DNA from 2 places in the Bradyrhizobium sp. MI1.11 genome. Region 1 is predicted to be linked to the other one. Evidence: predicted binding sites of a transcription regulator. Region 1 holds the regulator's gene; the other holds the start of a gene.
The links. Region 1 encodes LexA, which represses DNA repair genes until DNA is damaged. Its sites were predicted from a motif close to TGTTCNNNNTGTGTTCNG; they were not measured.
Positions count from the first base shown of each region.

Region 2: recA (recombinase RecA) is a predicted target of LexA. The motif match lies at 1,920-1,937, and genes of this name have one in related genera.

Region 1 is NZ_JBVVPM010000002.1:296,058-301,322, forward strand. Features, by position in the region: gene AC0L30_RS03300 (ComEC/Rec2 family competence protein) at 1-442, shown strand, start outside; gene AC0L30_RS03305 (hypothetical protein) at 580-1,014, opposite strand; gene lexA (transcriptional repressor LexA) at 1,467-2,168, opposite strand; gene AC0L30_RS03315 (molybdopterin molybdotransferase MoeA) at 2,344-3,555, opposite strand; gene AC0L30_RS03320 (hypothetical protein) at 3,814-4,005, opposite strand; gene AC0L30_RS03325 (HAD family hydrolase) at 4,174-4,806, opposite strand; gene AC0L30_RS03330 (alpha-hydroxy acid oxidase) at 4,815-5,265, opposite strand, start outside.
Region 2 is NZ_JBVVPM010000001.1:337,595-342,859, forward strand. Features, by position in the region: gene AC0L30_RS01610 (hypothetical protein) at 122-310, opposite strand; gene AC0L30_RS01615 (DUF2798 domain-containing protein) at 571-828, shown strand; gene AC0L30_RS01620 (hypothetical protein) at 1,552-1,719, opposite strand; gene recA (recombinase RecA) at 2,006-3,094, shown strand; gene AC0L30_RS01630 (hypothetical protein) at 3,736-4,134, shown strand; gene gcvP (aminomethyl-transferring glycine dehydrogenase) at 4,376-5,265, opposite strand, start outside.

The DNA of each region.
Region 1 (5,265 bases):
TCTGCTCAAGGAATGGCTCGCTGCCGACGCCGATCCGCGCGATGCCGGCAGAGCCTCGCTGGCTGATGGCGTGTCCTGTGACGAATCCGGCTGCGTGACGCCACTGATCGACGGGAGGCTGGTCGCGCTGGCACTGCGGGTCGACGCTCTCGCCGACGATTGCAGTCGGGCCGCGCTGGTGGTGACGACGCGTCCCGCGCCGCCCGATTGCGCGGCGATGGTGGTCGATCGGCAGCGGCTCGCCAGCCAGAGCGCACTGGCGCTGACGCAGCGTGGTGACGGATTTGTGGTTCAGGTGGTGAGGGCGAGAGGCACGAGCCGCCCCTGGTTGCCGGTCGGCGCCGGCGAGGGTGATTTCGACGGCAGCCTTGCGCCGAAGGCGACCGCGCCCCGCATCAAGGACGCAACGCCGGCGGAGACCGACTTGCAGGCCGACGATTGATCTGATGGTGCGGAGCAACGCAGCGGGTCGGTGCGTCCGCTCGGATTCGCTGGCGCAAACCACACCATCTCGCCGGCCACGGCCGGCGATGGCAATTCAATCCTGACCTCCGACCTCGTAGCCGGAGGGCGGCTGTTTCAGCCGATCGGCAGGTGCGTGACGGTCGGCTGCCTGTCGGCGATGATCTGCGCCTTGTGCTCGCGCTCGATGACCGACTGGGTCACAGGCAGTTGCAGCACGGTCGCGCGCTGGCCTTCGACGAGCTGCGTCACCAGCACAAATTTGCCGTCGGGGAATTCGATCGCGTCATGATGGCGGTCGGGAACGTGCGGATCGATCTTGCCGAACTTGCCCACGCGGGAATTGATGGTCCGCGTCCAGATCCAGCGATTGTCGTAGCGGACGTCGTCTGCGAAGGCGAGCTCCGTTCCCGGCAGCAGGCAGACGGCAACAGACGGATCGGCTGCGGAGGCGAAGCCGCGCGTCGAGGTGCCGCGGAAATTTGTCGTGACGATCGTCTCGCCGACTTCGGCGGGGCGCGACGCGACGGCATGCAGGCTGTAGTCACACATCGGGTGCTCCTCATGCTGGGATAGCAACCCACGTCTCTTATCGAGGCGCAGGCCTCTATCAGAGTTGAAGCACGAAAGCTCTGCTCGGTTGTGGGCAAATCTGCGGCTGGTTTCCGCAAGCCGCGATCACATTATCTTTCCCGAATTCAATAGGAACAAAGAGAGTTGCGATGCATTCGGGAGGCGCATGCGCGAATATTGCCGGCTGGTGCAACGACCTCGATCGCTGCTCGCTGTTTCCTCGCACACTCGAGCCGCGAAGCGGTGCTGTTTCGGTGCTGCTTCTTGGGCGTCGCGAGTAGCCAGCGCCGGAGGAGGGGCCGGATAGTCTGTGCAGAACCAGAAAGACTATCCAGCCGGAGCGGACGATGATCCGCTCCAATCTCTGACCGGCGATGCCGATCGGAAGCGCGCGAGGCGCCAACTTCTCCAGGTATCAAGTACGTCCGGTATCAGTACTTCCGGTAAAGCCCGATCAGCTTGCCCTGAATCTTCACCCGATTGGGCGGCAGGATGCGGACCTCATAGGCAGCGTTGGCGGGCTCGAGCGCGATCGAGGCGCCGCGACGGCGGAAGCGCTTCAGCGTCGCTTCCTCGTCGTCGATCAGCGCCACCACGATGTCGCCGGTATCGGCGCTCTCGTTGCGCTGAATCAGCGCCATGTCGCCGTCAAGGATGCCGGCATCAACCATGGAATCACCGCGCACTTCCAGCGCGTAATGTTCGCCCGAGCCGAGCATGTCGGGCGGTACGCTGATGGTGTGGCTGCGTGTCTGCAACGCCTCGATCGGCGTGCCGGCCGCGATGCGGCCCATCACCGGTACCGCCACGGGGCGTTCGCCCTCGTCCGCGGGCAGGCTGGAGCCCGCACGCACCTTGCCGAGATTGCCCTCGATGACGCTGGGGGTGAAGCCGCGGCGGCTGCCGGCGGCTGCCTGGAGCTCCGGCAGCTTGATGACTTCAATCGCACGGGCGCGGTTGGGCAGGCGTCGGATGAAGCCACGCTCCTCGAGCGCCGTGATCAGGCGATGGATGCCCGACTTCGAGCGCAGATCGAGCGCATCCTTCATCTCGTCGAAGGAGGGCGGCACGCCGCTTTCCTTCAGACGTTCACTGATGAACCGCAGAAGCTCGTATTGTTTGCGCGTTAACATCTCGACCAAAGTCCCCCGGTTGATGTCGTCCGATTCCGAGACGCAGAATTCGGCAATAAGCCGCTACATGCTCGAAACAAATCATGAACGGACACTATATGTTCGATACATGTTCCGCAACTGCTTAATTTACCGTGAACAGAGCAAACTTCGCGGAACGCGCGTTGCGGGGTGCTCAGACGGGGAGCCGCAACACTTCGCAAGCCGTGCCGGCTTCGGCCTTCGGCGCGAATGGTGCGCGCACGAGAAGTACCTGTGCTGCAGCGAGATTCGCAAGCAGCGAAGAGTCCTGATGATTGACGGGAAGAACGACGCGTGTGCCGTCGTCACGCTCCTCCAGATGCGCGCGCAGATAGTCCTCGCGCTGGTCGTTGGCGCCGACGCCGCGGCCGAGCACGGCGCGTTCGCGGCGATGGTGAATCACTGAACGGCCCGACAGGGCGCGAATCAGCGGCACCATGAACAGGAAAGCGCACACGTAGGACGACACGGGATTGCCCGGCAGGCCGATCACACCCATTGCGCCGAGTCGCCCGTGCATCATCGGCTTGCCTGGCCGCATCGCGATCTTCCAGAACGCCATCGCGATGCCTTCGTCCCGCAGTGCCTGCTGGACCAGATCGTGGTCGCCGACCGATGCGCCGCCGGTCGTGATCAGGATGTCGGCGCCGCTCTCGCGGGCGCGGCGGATGCCGGCGGTGGTCGCCTCCAGCGTGTCGGCGGCAATACCGAGGTCGATCGTCTCGGCGCCTTCGCTGCGGGCGAGCGCGTGCAGGGCGTAGCCGTTGGAATAGACGATCTGGCCGTGGCCTGGCGTGGTGCCTGGCATCACCAGCTCGTCGCCGGTGGCGAGAATCGCGACCTTTGGACGCCTGAAAACGACAAGGTGCGGATGATTCATCCCGGCAGCGAGCGCGAGGTCGCGCTCGGTGACACGGCTTCCCTTGCGCAGGAGCACGTCACCCTCGCGGAAATCGACGCCGGCGGGGCGGATGTGCCGACCGGCGATCGCGGCTTCCTTGATCATGATCCGCTTGCCGGCGGCGACCGTGTCCTCCTGGATCACGACGGCGTCCGCGCCACCGGGAACGACGCCGCCGGTGAAGATCCGTACGGCCTCGCCGGCGCCGATCGTCCCGGCGAACGGTCGGCCCGCCGCGACTTCGCCGACCACGGTGAGCTCCGAATCGATCGTCGCGGCATCGGCCGCGCGCACCGCGTAGCCGTCCATCGCCGACATCGCCTGCGGCGGCTGCGTGCGCCGCGCCGCGAGGTCACGCGCGAGCACGCGATGATGGGCCTCGTCGAGGGAAATCATTTCTTCCGGCAGCGGCTCTGCACCCGCCAGCACCGCGGCAAGCGCGTCGGAAACCGGCATCAAGGCCACGGCGAAAACTCCTGCTCGGCACGTTCGGGCGAATGTTCCGCACGTCTTCTAGCCGAGCGCGGGCGCAGAGGCAAAAACCGCTGAGCGGGCACAGTCATCCCGCCGCTTCACATTGTTCCGGAAGGCAGGATCAAGCGCGTCGCGGCATGATGCGAAGAACCTGACAAATCGGCAGGAGAGCGGCCATGGAAGCGACGAAAATCACGGCAAGGAAAATCACGGCAAGGCGAGAACGACGAGCGCCCCGGGCTGCATCGATCAGCTCCCTGCCTGCCCGGGAGTTACGTCGGGCGCCTTGGCTCCCTGGTCTTTGTCGGGCAGCGGATCGGCCTGGGATTTCAGGTCGGCGGCCTTGCTCACAAGCTTGGCGGAAAGGTCCGAATCTGAAGTTGTCCTGGCGAATTCAAGAAGAAGAGAGGCCTGCTTGGTGAGGTAGGTTTTGCCCAGCACGATGATGCATCCGTCCGTAGAAGTCCCAACGGACTCTAAGAGTCCGGAAGGCGGTATTCCGTTCCCGGAACTCTGTACAAAAATGCACAAAGTGATCGGGTTCCTCAATTTCTCAAAATTGGTCCCGGCGGGCGGTGCCGCCGTGGGTTTCGCGACACCGACTCCTCGTCAAATGCCCAATGCCTTCAATGCGTTCCCGACGTCACGCGGCGAGGTCACATGCACCGCCGTCAAGCCGCGCGCCCGCGCTCCCTCGATGTTTTCGGCAAGATCATCGAAGAACACGATGCGCCCGGCGGGCACGCCGATCGCCGCAACGACGTGGTCGAAGGCCTCCGCATCCGGTTTGCGCAAGCCGATGCTGGACGACAAATACAGCTCGCGGAAATGGCCGAGGAGGTCGGCATATTCCCTCGAGAAATGGTCCACGTGCGGCCGGTTGGTGTTGGAGAAAGCGTAGAGCGGCATCTGCTTCGCTGCCCGCGGCAGCAGCTCGGCGATGTCAGGCATTTCGCCGGCGAAGATCGCGTTCCAGCCTTCCAGGAACTGCGCGTCCGAAATGCCGATTCCGAGCGAGGCTCGCAATGAGGCGAAATAATCCTCATCGCTGATCTTCCCCATCTCGTGCAACCGATAGGCTTCGCTGTCCCGCACATAGCGCGCGACAATGGCTTCGGGCTTGCAGCCGGCATGTCCCGCCCAGCAGGCGATTGCCCTGGAGAAATCGATATCGAGCACCACGCGGCCGAGATCGAACAGGAGCGCATCCGCGCTGCCGGGAGAGAGCGATGTCACCTGCATCCTTTCACTCAGTATCGATATGGCTCGTGGTCGAACAGCGGAAACGCGCTGAACACACTCGGCGCGTTGGTTGCGGTCGCCTGGTGCAGGCAGGATTTGTCGAGCTCGGCGAACGACGTCGCACCCAAGAGGCCGAGGCAGCGCAGCACTTCGTCCTCGAGCAGCTCCAGCATGCGCGCCACGCCGGATTCGCCGGCCGCCGCCAGCGCCCAGCATTGTAGCCGGCCGATGCCGACCAGGTCGGCACCCGCCGCGATCGCCTTGACGATGTCGGTGCCGCGACAGACGCCGCCATCGACCATGATCTTGGCGCGGCCGTTCACGGCATCGACGATCTCGGGCAGCACATGCATGGCGCCGCGACCGTGATCGAGCTGACGGCCGCCATGGTTGGAGACGTAAATCCATTCGACGCCGTGATCGATCGCGATCAGCGCATCCTCTGGCGTCGCGATGCCC
Region 2 (5,265 bases), on a different contig from region 1:
CATAATCGCGGCAGTCCAATCCCAAACCATCGGCAGATCAATTCCGGGCGGCTACGGAATAGCCCCGTGGGGGCGGCGAGCGCCCTGCAAGCCATGCCGCCGACGATCTCGGTCCGGCCGCTCAGGTCGCGTTGCGCCCGATCGCCTTCAGCTCCCGATCGATGCGCAGCTGCACCCGCCGGATCGCCAACAGATCGATCTTGGTCTCGGTCCTGCCGGTCTTGATCTGCTCGCCGATCCGGAACTGCCACTGCCAGATGCCGGGAAGTGCCGTCTTGGCGACGGTGAACTCGACGCCCCTGTGATTCATGGCCTTCTCCCATGATTCACTTCCATCACTGAGAACATGCTGGGCGGCATAATATTCCAGGGAAAGCCAAATCTGTCGGTAAGCCCCGGATAGCTCACGGCTATCTCGCAGACGCACGCGCTGCCGCCCAGCGGCGGCGCGAGGCCTCTCCGTGGTTCTCCGGCCAAGAACAGAGTTCCTGGGATGGGTAAGGGCGCCTTCCGGACCGCGGCGGCATGTGCCTTGCTTGGCCCGATGACGGTCAGCAACATGGGCGCGTCATGCCGGGCATTCCCCGCCGCTATTCTCATTTCGTGTTCGGAATCATCCAGTCCGGACTGACCTCGCTGATCGCCGCGGGCATCGCCAGCTTTCCCGCAGGGAACGCGCTGGACTTCCTGGCGCACTGGATGGTGTCGTGGCTGATCGCATGGGCGGCGATGCTGCCGATCGTGCTGCTCGCGGCGCCGGTGATCCGCGCCTTCTCGCTGCGCCTGACGCAGGAGGAGGGCGGTTCGCAAACCGGCCGGCCGGCATGAAATCGGCAAGAAAATCCGAATGAAAATCAGCATGAAAAAACCCCGCTTGGGAGAGCCAAGCGGGGAGAAGGTTATTGGAGGCTGAGGTGCTGGGCTGCAACACCATAGCCAGGCGACCCTAGCCGGCTCAGCTTACGACAGCCTGACAAGGCCCGACGGTGGCAGCGAAAGCCGGAGCTCGGGGGCCGCACACTGGCCCCGCACCGGTCCCAATTTCGACATCCGTTCGCACAACTCAGGACACAACCGCAGGCGAGATTTCGCAGCGACGGTGCTGCCATGGGGGAAACGTGGCGCACCGGCAACGGGGTGGCATCATGGACAACGTAGAGCGGTCATTCGCCGCCGCGACGGCGGCTGGCTTCGTCGTGCTTGTGATCGGCATCGGGTTGCTGGTTCTGCTGTAGGCAATGCAGGGTGCCGGGAGACGGCTCCGGGGGTGGAAAGGCCCATGCGCGCCTTTCAAAAACACGAAAACAACCCCATGCACAGTAGCCTGCAGGAAAATTCCGTCGCTCAATCAATGGGTTATTGGTAGTATTTAGATACCTTCTCGGCTCGGATTCGCCTCCGCGGCCACGCCAATCCCCATTCCGTGCCGATCTCCTTGAGATCAATCATGGTCGTTCGGGCATCGTCGCGAACGCGTTCCGCTGGCGAACACCGTCACCGCCTGCCGAGTCGGCAGGCCTCGTCAGCTCCTAAGCACTCGTCGCGGCGGCCTTAGTGAACCTTGATCGCGTCCAGCGGCAAATGGAGTTCGGCGGCACGCTCTTCGCGGTCCTTCTTGCGGAACTCGTTTTCCTTGCGCTCGAACTTGCGCATCTCCTCCTGCGCCGCCTCCAGCAGTGGATTGCGCCGGCTCGTATCGTGATGCGTGTTGTTCGTCATGACTGAGGTCCCCAGAGTTGCGGTCCCGTCCAAGAGTCCGATGCAAGACTCCCATGCAAGAGTCCCATCCCAGAGAAGGCCGCAGACCGCGAAAAGGTTCGGTGCCGCAGGATTGCGGAATTCTGACGGCGTGCGGGTCATCGGTCTTTGATGCGCGTCAGCCAGAGCGTGCAAATTCCCAAAAGAACATATTGCGAACCTAGAACAAATAGGGTACATTGATTTTATCGCCGCCCGCCAGCCGTTTGTCCCTCTAGCGAATCCTCGCCATAAGGAGCACGACCCAATGTCCACCACTGCCCTGCGTATCGTCGAAGGATCTTCCATGGACAAGAGTAAAGCTCTGGCCGCCGCGCTCTCCCAGATCGAGCGGCAGTTCGGCAAGGGCTCGGTGATGAAGCTCGGCAAGAACGACCGTTCGATGGATGTCGAGGCGGTCTCCTCGGGCTCGCTCGGGCTCGATATCGCGCTCGGGATCGGCGGCCTGCCGAAGGGGCGTGTCGTGGAGATCTACGGGCCGGAATCCTCGGGCAAGACCACGCTGGCGCTGCACACGGTGGCGGAAGGGCAGAAGAAGGGCGGCATCTGCGCCTTCATCGACGCCGAGCACGCGCTCGACCCGGTCTATGCGCGCAAGCTGGGCGTGAACATCGACGAGCTCCTGATCTCCCAGCCGGACACCGGCGAGCAGGCGCTGGAAATCTGCGACACGCTGGTGCGTTCCGGCGCGGTCGACGTGCTGGTGATCGATTCGGTCGCGGCGCTGGTGCCGAAGGCCGAGCTCGAGGGTGAGATGGGCGATGCGCTGCCGGGTCTGCAGGCTCGTCTGATGAGCCAGGCGCTGCGCAAGCTGACGGCGTCCATCAACAAGTCCAATACCATGGTGATCTTCATCAACCAGATCCGCATGAAGATCGGTGTGATGTACGGCTCGCCGGAAACCACCACGGGTGGCAACGCGCTGAAATTCTATGCCTCCGTCCGCCTCGACATCCGCCGCATCGGCGCGATCAAGGAGCGCGACGAAGTGGTCGGCAACACCACCCGCGTCAAGGTCGTCAAGAACAAGCTGGCGCCGCCGTTCAAGCAGGTCGAGTTCGACATCATGTACGGGGAGGGCGTCTCCAAGATGGGCGAGATCCTCGATCTCGGCGTCAAGGCCGGCATCGTCGAGAAATCCGGTGCCTGGTTCTCCTATGACAGCCAGCGTCTTGGCCAGGGCCGCGAGAATTCGAAAGCGTTCCTGAAGGCCAACCCCGACATCACCGCCAAGATCGAGACCTCGATCCGCCAGAACTCCGGCCTGATCGCCGAGCAGATTCTCGCCGGCAGCCCCGAGCGGGACGTCGACGGCGAGGAGCCGGCCGACGAGTAAGCCTCAAGGCGTAGAGTTTTTCGCGAGGAGCGGGCGCTGAGGACGTTGAGTTGCCGACGTCTTCGGCGCCTGTTTCGTTTTGCGTTGCGTTGATCAGGTGGTGCGATGAAGCGTCTGATCTTGACCAGTTCGTCCGGAGGCGAGCTCGCACGATCCGGGTTGGCGGAGCTTGTCATCTCATCCTCGTTTCATTTTGAGTGGGGACCGCTGCCCTCGCCCGAAAAGCTCGCAGCCTATTTCGCGGCGCGTTCGGCGAATCTCGGGCCGGGTGATCATTGGTCTGATTGGGGCATCCGGTGGCCCAAGGGCATCAAGGACCGCAAAGACTTGTCCCTTGCGGACTTCTGCGAGCAATATGACGTGGTTGAACTTTGGTTCGACCCAGCTCCCCGGGATCAATTGCAGCTCGTCTGCCTCCTGGACCATCTCAGCTCCTGCTCCTCGCTGGTGCGAAAGCTTAGGCTTCGACTTGTGGCATCCGAGCTGACGACGGAACGCGGTGAGGATCTCGCTGCATCCGAGCCGCACATTCATGTCCTGCCTATTAGGGCCCAAGAGTTCGAGACTGCCCGGTTGGCGTGGTCGGCCTACCGCGCAATGACCCCTGAGGCGTCGATCTCCTTCACCAGGATCTCAGTGCATTGCTGATGCTGCGCCCGGCCTTGCTCGATCTCTTAGCAGAACTCCCGTCGCCTTCGACGGGACTCGGTGCGACCGAGATGCGGTTCTTGGAGATGCTTGCCAGAGGGTTTGCGAACACGGGTTCGTTGTTTCACCTGCGCTCGCATCGGCGCACGTTCGTGTTTGGAGAGACTGAGTTGGGTCGGTTGCTCGACGGGCTCGCGCTCGGCCCCAGGCCCGCAGTGGCCGGATTGGACGACGAACTGCGGACAATCGATCGCGAGAATCACAGGGATCGCCACGCCGCATATGTACGCAGCCGACTGTCACTGACGGAGTTCGGGGAGGCTGTCCTGGCCCACCAGGAGGATTTCAGTCGCCACATCCGATCGACCGCTGGTGGGGCGGCACGCATCTGACCAATGATCGGCTGTGGCGTTACGGCCATGTATTGACGAAGCCTTGAGGTGCGAGCACTGAACTGACCAACGAACGGCTCTGGCAGTGGGATCCGAAGGGCAGTTCGTTGGTGGCACCCAAATAGGCGTTCAGACAGTAGGATGGGTAGAGCGCAGCGAAACCCATCATTGTCTTCGTCACCGGTAAAAGTGCACTGATGGGTTTCGCTGCGCTCTACCATCCTACGTAGCTAAGAATCCGCTACTCCGCCGCTTCCGCATAATCGCTCACCGGCGGGCACGAGCACACCAGGTTGCGATCGCCATAGACGTTGTCGACGCGCCCGACCGGGCTCCAGTACTTGTCGGTGCGCGAGGTGCCTGCGGGGAAGCAGCCTTCGGCGCGGGTGTAGGCGCGCTTCCAATCGTCGTCAGCGATGTCGTGCACGGTGTGCGGGGCGTGACGGAGCGGCGACGCCTCGATCTTGAAACGGCCGGTCTCGACCTCGGCGATTTCCTTCCGGATCGCGATCATGGCGTCGCAGAAGCGATCGAGCTCCGCCTTGGATTCCGACTCCGTCGGCTCGATCATCAGCGTGCCCGGCACCGGAAAACTCATGGTGGGCGCATGGAAGCCGTAGTCGATCAGGCGCTTGGCGATGTCGTCGACGGTGACGCCTGAGGTCGTCTTCAGCGCGCGGGGATCGACGATGCACTCATGCGCGACGCGGCCTTTCTCGTTCTTGTAGAGCACCGGGAAGTGCGCATCGAGCCTTGCTGCGACGTAGTTGGCGTTGAGGATCGCGATCTCGGTGGCGCGCTTGAGGCCTTCGCCGCCCATCATCAGGATGTAGATGTAGGAGATGGTCAGGATCGAGGCTGAGCCGAACGGCGCTGCCGAGACCGGGCCGACCGGCGCATCCCCGTTCGCCGCTGGATGCCCCGGCAGGAACGGGGCGAGGTGCGCCTTGACGCCGATCGGGCCCATGCCCGGGCCGCCGCCGCCATGCGGGATGCAGAAGGTCTTGTGCAGGTTGAGATGGCTGACATCGGCGCCGTAATCGCCGGGCCTGCTCAAGCCGACCTGCGCGTTGAGGTTGGCGCCGTCGAGATAAACCTGCCCGCCATGGCCATGCACGATGTCGCAGATCT